Linked DNA regions of Paraburkholderia fungorum. The protein of the gene in region 1 interacts with the protein of each later gene in a pairwise test. Links are inferred from orthologs where the notes say so. Each region holds a gene or a part of one and is shown in the gene's direction. Other genes may lie near its edges. The genes, in order: ndk and BLS41_RS00355.

Region 1 (3,216 bases):
GAAGCTGCCGCTGAAATTCTGGCTTCGCTCGATCGTTCGCGATTGCGTCATCTGGTTGCGGCGCATTTGAGTCAGCAGAACAATCTGCCGGAACTGGCGCAGGCTGCAATGGCGGGAGTGCTGGGCGCCGCGCCCACTGAGGTCGTGATCGCATCGCAGGATGACGGGTTTGCGTGGCTGAGCGTGTAGAAATCGGCTGATCGGTGTGTCTATGCCGCGAGCGTGAGCGACATAAAAAAAGCCCATAACGAGCAATCGTTATGGGCTTTTTTTCGGCTGGCTGGCGCATTGCGCGCCACGCCGGATAAAACTTAGTTGCGGTTGCCGCCGAAAATGCCGAGCAGCGCGAGCAGGTTGACGAACACGTTATACAGATCCAGATAAATCGCGAGCGTCGCGGTGATGTAATTTGTCTCGCCGCCGTTCACGACGCGCTGGACGTCGAACAGGATGTACGCCGAGAAAATCACGATCGCCATGACCGACACGGTGAGCATCAGCGCCGGCAATTGCAGGAAGATATTCGCAACCGACGCGAGGATCAGCACGATCACGCCCATGAACAGCCACTTGGCGAGACCTGAAAAGTCGCGCTTGCTGACCGTTGCAATGGTTGCCATCGACGCGAAGATCACACCAGTGCCACCGAACGCGAGCATGATCAGCGATGGGCCGTTCGAAAAACCGAGCACGAAGCTCAGGATGCGCGACAGCATCAGGCCCATGAAGAACGTGAAGCCAAGCAGCACGAAGACGCCGGCGGAGCTGTCTTTGGTTTTCTGAATTGCGAACATGAAACCGAAAGCGATGGCGAAGAACGCCAGCATGCTCATTGCCGGGCTGGTGGCAGCGAACAGCGAGAAGCCCGTGGCAAGGCCGACCCATGCGCCGAGTACCGTCGGAATCATCGACAGTGCGAGCAGCCAGTAGGTGTTCCGTAGCACACGGTTGCGCGTTTCGGCCGTGCTGACCGCGCCATTGCGGCCAAAGCTGTACGGATGATCGTTCATGGTTTCTCCTTACCTCAGGAAGCGTGTTGCGTGACAGTGGTACAGCGACTTGTGCAGCATTTTTGTGTAGCGTTGGCCGGAATCTTGCGCCGCAAGGCGCGGGCCGTTCAAACCTAAGATTAGTGCGGAAGCAGGGAGTTTCAATACCCTGAAAATGTCTACAAGGCCTACGCTACCAGTATTTTGAAACTCGTGCTGGACACCTTTCATTATTGAAAGGGTTCAATCGCAATCATACACGGGAACATGCTACAATAGCGGATTCATTTGAATCTGTAACCTCTTAATTTTTTGGAGTTTTTATGGCGATCGAACGCACCCTGTCGATTATCAAGCCGGACGCAGTGGCCAAGAATGTGATCGGCCAGATCTACAGCCGTTTCGAAAACGCTGGTCTGAAGATCGTGGCATCGCGCATGGTTCAACTGTCGCGCGCTGACGCAGAGAAGTTCTACGCTGTGCACGCTGCACGTCCGTTCTTCAAGGACCTCGTCGAATTCATGATCTCGGGCCCGGTCGTCATTCAGGCTCTGGAAGGCGAAAACGCAATCCTGAAGCACCGCGACCTGATGGGTGCAACCGACCCGAAGAAGGCGGAAAAGGGCACGATCCGCGCTGACTTCGCCGACAGCATCGATGCAAACGCTGTTCACGGTTCGGACGCAGCGGAAACGGCAGCAGTCGAAATCGCGTTCTTCTTCCCGGAAGTGAACGTCTACTCGCGTTAAGCCGTTTTTTGCCCGGCGGTTCGTGTAGCCGAGTCGTTTTATCGCACGAATCGCCTGGCAAAGTAGTAAGGTAAAAGCAGCAGGAATGGGCGCGAACGGCATTGCGTTCATGCAGCTTGTTGCATGAACGTAGTCTCGCACTGAAATGGCAGGATTCGATATGACGAGCAGTCCAACCGTCAACCTTCTCGACCTCGACGCCCAAGGGCTTGTCGCCTACTGCGACAGCCTGGGCGAGAAGCCGTTTCGCGCCAAGCAATTGCAGCGCTGGATTCACCAGTACAACGCTGCCGACTTCGACGGCATGACCGATCTCGCGAAGTCCTTGCGCGAAAAGCTCAAGGGGCGCGCCACGATCTCGATGCCGGGTATTGTCAGCGACAATATTTCTTCCGACGGCACACGCAAGTGGCTGGTCGACGTCGGTAACAGTAACGCGGTTGAAACCGTTTACATCCCCGAAGAAACGCGCGGTACGTTGTGCGTGTCGTCGCAGGCGGGGTGTGCGGTCAATTGCCGTTTCTGTTCCACCGGCAAGCAGGGCTTCTCCCGTAATCTCAGCACTGGCGAAATCATTGGCCAATTGCGCATGGCCGAATTTGCGCTGCGTGCGTCGCGCGGTCTGGCGGGCGGTCGCGCCAATGGCGGCGACGGCAAGGGTGAGCGTGTCGTCACGAACGTCGTGATGATGGGCATGGGCGAGCCGCTGCTCAATTACGACGCGGTCGTGCCGGCCATGCGACTGATGCTCGACGACAACGCGTACGGCCTGTCGCGCCGGCGCGTCACGCTGTCCACATCGGGTGTCGTGCCGATGATGGATCGTCTTGGCGCAGATCTGCCGGTAGCGCTTGCGGTTTCGCTGCATGCGCCTACCGATCCGCTGCGCGACATGCTGGTGCCGCTGAACAAGAAGTATCCGTTGCGTGAATTGATGGCGGCGTGTCAGCGCTATCTCAAAGTTGCGCCACGCGATTTCATTACGTTTGAATATTGCATGCTCGACGGCGTGAACGACAGCGAAGCGCAAGCGCGCGAACTGCTGGCCGTTACACGCGACGTGCCGTGCAAATTCAATCTGATCCCGTTTAATCCGTTCCCCGAGTCGGGCCTTCTCCGCTCGAAGAACGAACAGATCAAGCGGTTTGCGCAGGTGCTGATGGACGCGGGCGTCGTCACCACAGTGCGTAAAACACGCGGCGATGATATCGACGCTGCCTGCGGTCAGCTGGCTGGTGCGGTGCAAGACCGCACACGCCTTGCTGAACGCACCGGGAAGGCAGCGAAGGTTATCGAGGTTCGCGCCGTGTAATCGCGCGGTATGGAAGGGGGCGGTCGTGATGACTTCACGGGCGCGCAAAAGCCCTTCATGCCTGCGTCGATTGAAAAGAAAGTTTGCAGAAGCGATCGGAAGCGGCACACAAGGCCGCACATTTTGTTATAAACGGTCTGCGATTCGGGCGCGAGGCTTTAGTCCG
Region 2 (3,152 bases), 2.4 Mb from region 1 along the record:
CTGGTTGGCGGTGGCCGTGTCGCCGGCCTGCTTGAGTGCGCGCGCATGCCAGTACACCCACGACGGCTGGTTGCGCAATGCCTCGGGCATCTGTTCGATCGACCAGCGCACCATGTTCCAGTCGCCGGCCAGCAGCGCGGTGCGGGTGCGCCATTCATACGCGGGATTCGACAGCGGCGCATTCGCCGACAGGCGGTACCAGTCGACCGCGCTCGGCATCTGCTTGGCGGCGGCCTGATAGGCAATCGTGCCCCAGCCGATGGCGCGCTCCGGCGAACTCAGCGACGGCGCCACCGACGCAAACGTAGCCGCGGCCATGGCCGGGTCGTTGCGCGCCATGCGCGTGATCGCGAGCAACGCCAGTTGATGCGATTGCGAATCCGGACCGACACCACGCGCCAGCAACAACGGCGGCGCATTGGTAGCCTGCGCGAACAGCGTGGGATCGGGCGGATTGTTGCTCAGCGCGTCGACGAGCTTGCTGCCGGTGTTGGTGTTGTTCTGCTCGTAAGCGAGACGGATCTGTTGCCAGATGTCGTCGGTGCTGAACTGGCGGCTCACGCCCAGCGTCGTGATCAGGTCGACACAGCCGTCGCCGTACCACTTCGGATCGACCAGCAGCGCACGCGCCGCGTCGGCCACGTTTTCACCCCGCGACGCCCGCGATTCGAGCGCGTAGCACTTCACCTGCGTGTCGTCGTTCAACACGAAGCGGGCGTACTGCTGATCGAAATTGCGCCAGTCGTGACGCGTGCCGAGCACCGTGAGGTAGTCGTTGCGCATGCGGTCGGCGATAGCCTGGCCGTCGTACTTCTGCAGAAACGCCAGCACCGGCGCGTCCGGCGCGTCGACGCGTGCATGGCCGGACGAATCGAACAGTTGCGGCTTGATCTGGAAGTACTCCAGATAAGCAGGCGCCGGATAGTTCGGGATCATGCTCGCCAGTTGGGCTGCACGCGCCGCGTCGTTATTGCGGGACGCTTCGCGCAACTGGACGAAGGTCTGGTCGTCGTTGGTGAGCTGCGAAAGGGGGATGGGCTTGACGGCTACGGCCGTGCTGCACGCGACGAGTGCCGCAGCGGCAAGCGCCAGACCGGCCGCGCGATATACTCGGTAAAGGCGTTTTGACATCGTTGTTTCTGGAGCGCGAATTGAACCCAAGCATAGCATGCAACCCTGTCCCGGAATCGAAAAAGGCGTTGCGTCGAATGCTATTGGAAGCAAGGCTACAAGCGGCTTCCGACCCGGCATACAACGCTGCGCTCGGCCGTCGTGTGCTGGACGCGCTGAAGCACTTCGGAGCAGCCAGCGTGGGCTTCTACTGGCCGCTCGCGGGTGAGTTCGACGCACGTCCCGCGGTCTCGGTCTGGTTGACGGCCAATGCGCAGCGCGAAGCCAGTCTGCCGATTGTCAAGGAGCGTGGCGCGCCGCTCGAATTCCATGCATGGACCCCCGCGACGCCGATGAAAATCGGTCATCACAAGATTGCTGAGCCGACCTCGGGACAGGTAGTCGTTCCCGAACTGCTGTTCATACCGTGTGTGGGATTCGATGCCGATGGCTACCGGCTAGGCTACGGCGGCGGATACTACGATCGCACGCTGGCCGCGTGGCCGGGATCGAAGCAACCGGTCACGGTGGGCATCGCTTATGAAGCGTGCCGCACGCAAGATCTTCAACGTGAAGCGCACGACATTGCGCTCGATCTGATCGTCACCGAGGCTGGGGTTTATCCGCCCCGTTGAATTGAACGCCGGGCGAGCGCCACCCGGCTACAAAGACGCCGCCGCCCGCGCCGCCGTGTCGTACAAGCCGGACGCGTTGCGCATCAACTGCGCCGCGTCGCCGATCTGCTCGTTGGTCAGGCCGCTTTCCTTCAGCGTCGAAATCAGGCAACTCTCGCGCACTTCCCGATATTTCAGACACAACTCGCGACCCGCTTCGGTCGCGGAGAAGAACACTTCCTTGCCGGTCTTTTCGCTTTTTACATACCCTCTAGCTACGAGTTTCTTCAGCGCGTAGGTAGCGACGTGGGTGTCTTCTATGTTCAGCACGAAGCAGATGTCCGCCAGTTTCTTGCGACGTTCGCGATGGCTGACGTGATGAAGCAGCGATACTTCGATGGCGGTCATGTCCTTGTCGCCGGCCGCCGACATGCAGCGCACCATCCACCGGTTGAATGCATTGCCGGCCATGATCAGCGCGTACTCGAGTTCGGACAGCTCGGCGCTGGTCTCGGACACGAGATGTTCCGATGAAACGATCTTGGTGGGATGGCGCGACATGGCGAAAATCTCGGGGAAACAGGGTGGGAAGGTGTCGGGAGTGTACGACGAGCCGTGAATCCCGGGGAGCCTGGCAAAAACGCTTATTGAGAAATTGTTGATATTTTATTGATAATGTACGCTTCATTCATCGTGCATCGACGAGTGTGCAGTGTGCTCACTTCCTTCGACCCGACCTGGGCTGTCAAGTCATGAGCCAACCAAGAATTTTTCCGCTCGGCGATGCCGCGCTTGTCTGCGAATCGCCGCCGCCCGCGACGCTTGCGTGCCAGCGCCGCGTGTGGGCCGCTGCTGAGCTCGCGCGCGACTGGCCGCATGTGCTGGAAGTCGTGCCGGGTATGAACAATCTGACGCTCGTCTTCGATCCGCTCGAGGCCGACCGCGAAGCGCTCGCCAGCGAGTTGCTGAAAGCGTGGAACGCGGCGGGCGCGACGCCGGAGCCGGGTCGCGAAGTGGAGATCCCGGTGCAGTACGGCGGCGAATTCGGCCCGGATCTGCAAGCGGTCGCCGATCACACGGGCCTGAGCGTCAACGAAATCGTGCAGCGCCATTCGGGCGGCGAATACGTCGTGTTCTTCCTCGGCTTCCAGCCGGGCTTCGCCTACATGGGCGGACTCGAAGCCGCGCTGCACACGCCGCGCCGCGCGTCGCCGAGGCTGGAAGTGCCGGCGGGGTCGGTCGGCATCGGCGGCGAGCAGACGGGCGTTTATCCGGCCACCTCGCCCGGCGGCTGGCAGTTGATCGGACGCACCGAGCTACCGCTTTTCGACGCCACGCGCCGCCCGCCCACGCTGCTGCAGCCGGGCGACCGGGTTCGCTTCACCATCGCGGGGATACACGCATGATCGATGTGATTCGCGCGGGTCT

The links.
Region 2: the proteins of ndk (region 1) and BLS41_RS00355 interact in binary tests that used the Escherichia coli proteins (3 or more experiments, as listed by UniProt). The link is inferred for Paraburkholderia fungorum from one-to-one orthologs.

The regions. Positions count from the first base shown.
Region 1 is NZ_FNKP01000001.1:2,499,625-2,502,840, reverse strand. The notes cover bases 130-3,025. They hold ndk (nucleoside-diphosphate kinase), read left to right. Parts: upstream 130-1,312; coding sequence 1,313-1,738; downstream 1,739-3,025. Other genes in these bases: rlmN (dual-specificity RNA methyltransferase RlmN), read left to right, coding at 1,899-3,025; BLS41_RS10970 (Bax inhibitor-1/YccA family protein), read right to left, coding at 312-1,010; BLS41_RS10975 (MBL fold metallo-hydrolase), read left to right, coding at 130-189. In the rest of the region: more of BLS41_RS10975, read left to right, coding at 1-129; more of rlmN, read left to right, coding at 3,026-3,050. UniProt on the Escherichia coli protein: Major role in the synthesis of nucleoside triphosphates other than ATP. The ATP gamma phosphate is transferred to the NDP beta phosphate via a ping-pong mechanism, using a phosphorylated active-site intermediate.
Region 2 is NZ_FNKP01000001.1:74,557-77,708, forward strand. Bases 145-2,976 are described here. They hold BLS41_RS00355 (5-formyltetrahydrofolate cyclo-ligase), read left to right. Parts: upstream 145-1,208; coding sequence 1,209-1,745; downstream 1,746-2,976. Other genes in these bases: BLS41_RS00350 (lytic transglycosylase domain-containing protein), read right to left, coding at 145-1,131; BLS41_RS00360 (winged helix DNA-binding protein), read right to left, coding at 1,773-2,285; pxpB (5-oxoprolinase subunit PxpB), read left to right, coding at 2,477-2,976. Outside these bases: more of BLS41_RS00350, read right to left, coding at 1-144; more of pxpB, read left to right, coding at 2,977-3,130; BLS41_RS00370 (5-oxoprolinase subunit C family protein), read left to right, coding at 3,127-3,152. UniProt on the Escherichia coli protein: Involved in the removal of 5-formyltetrahydrofolate.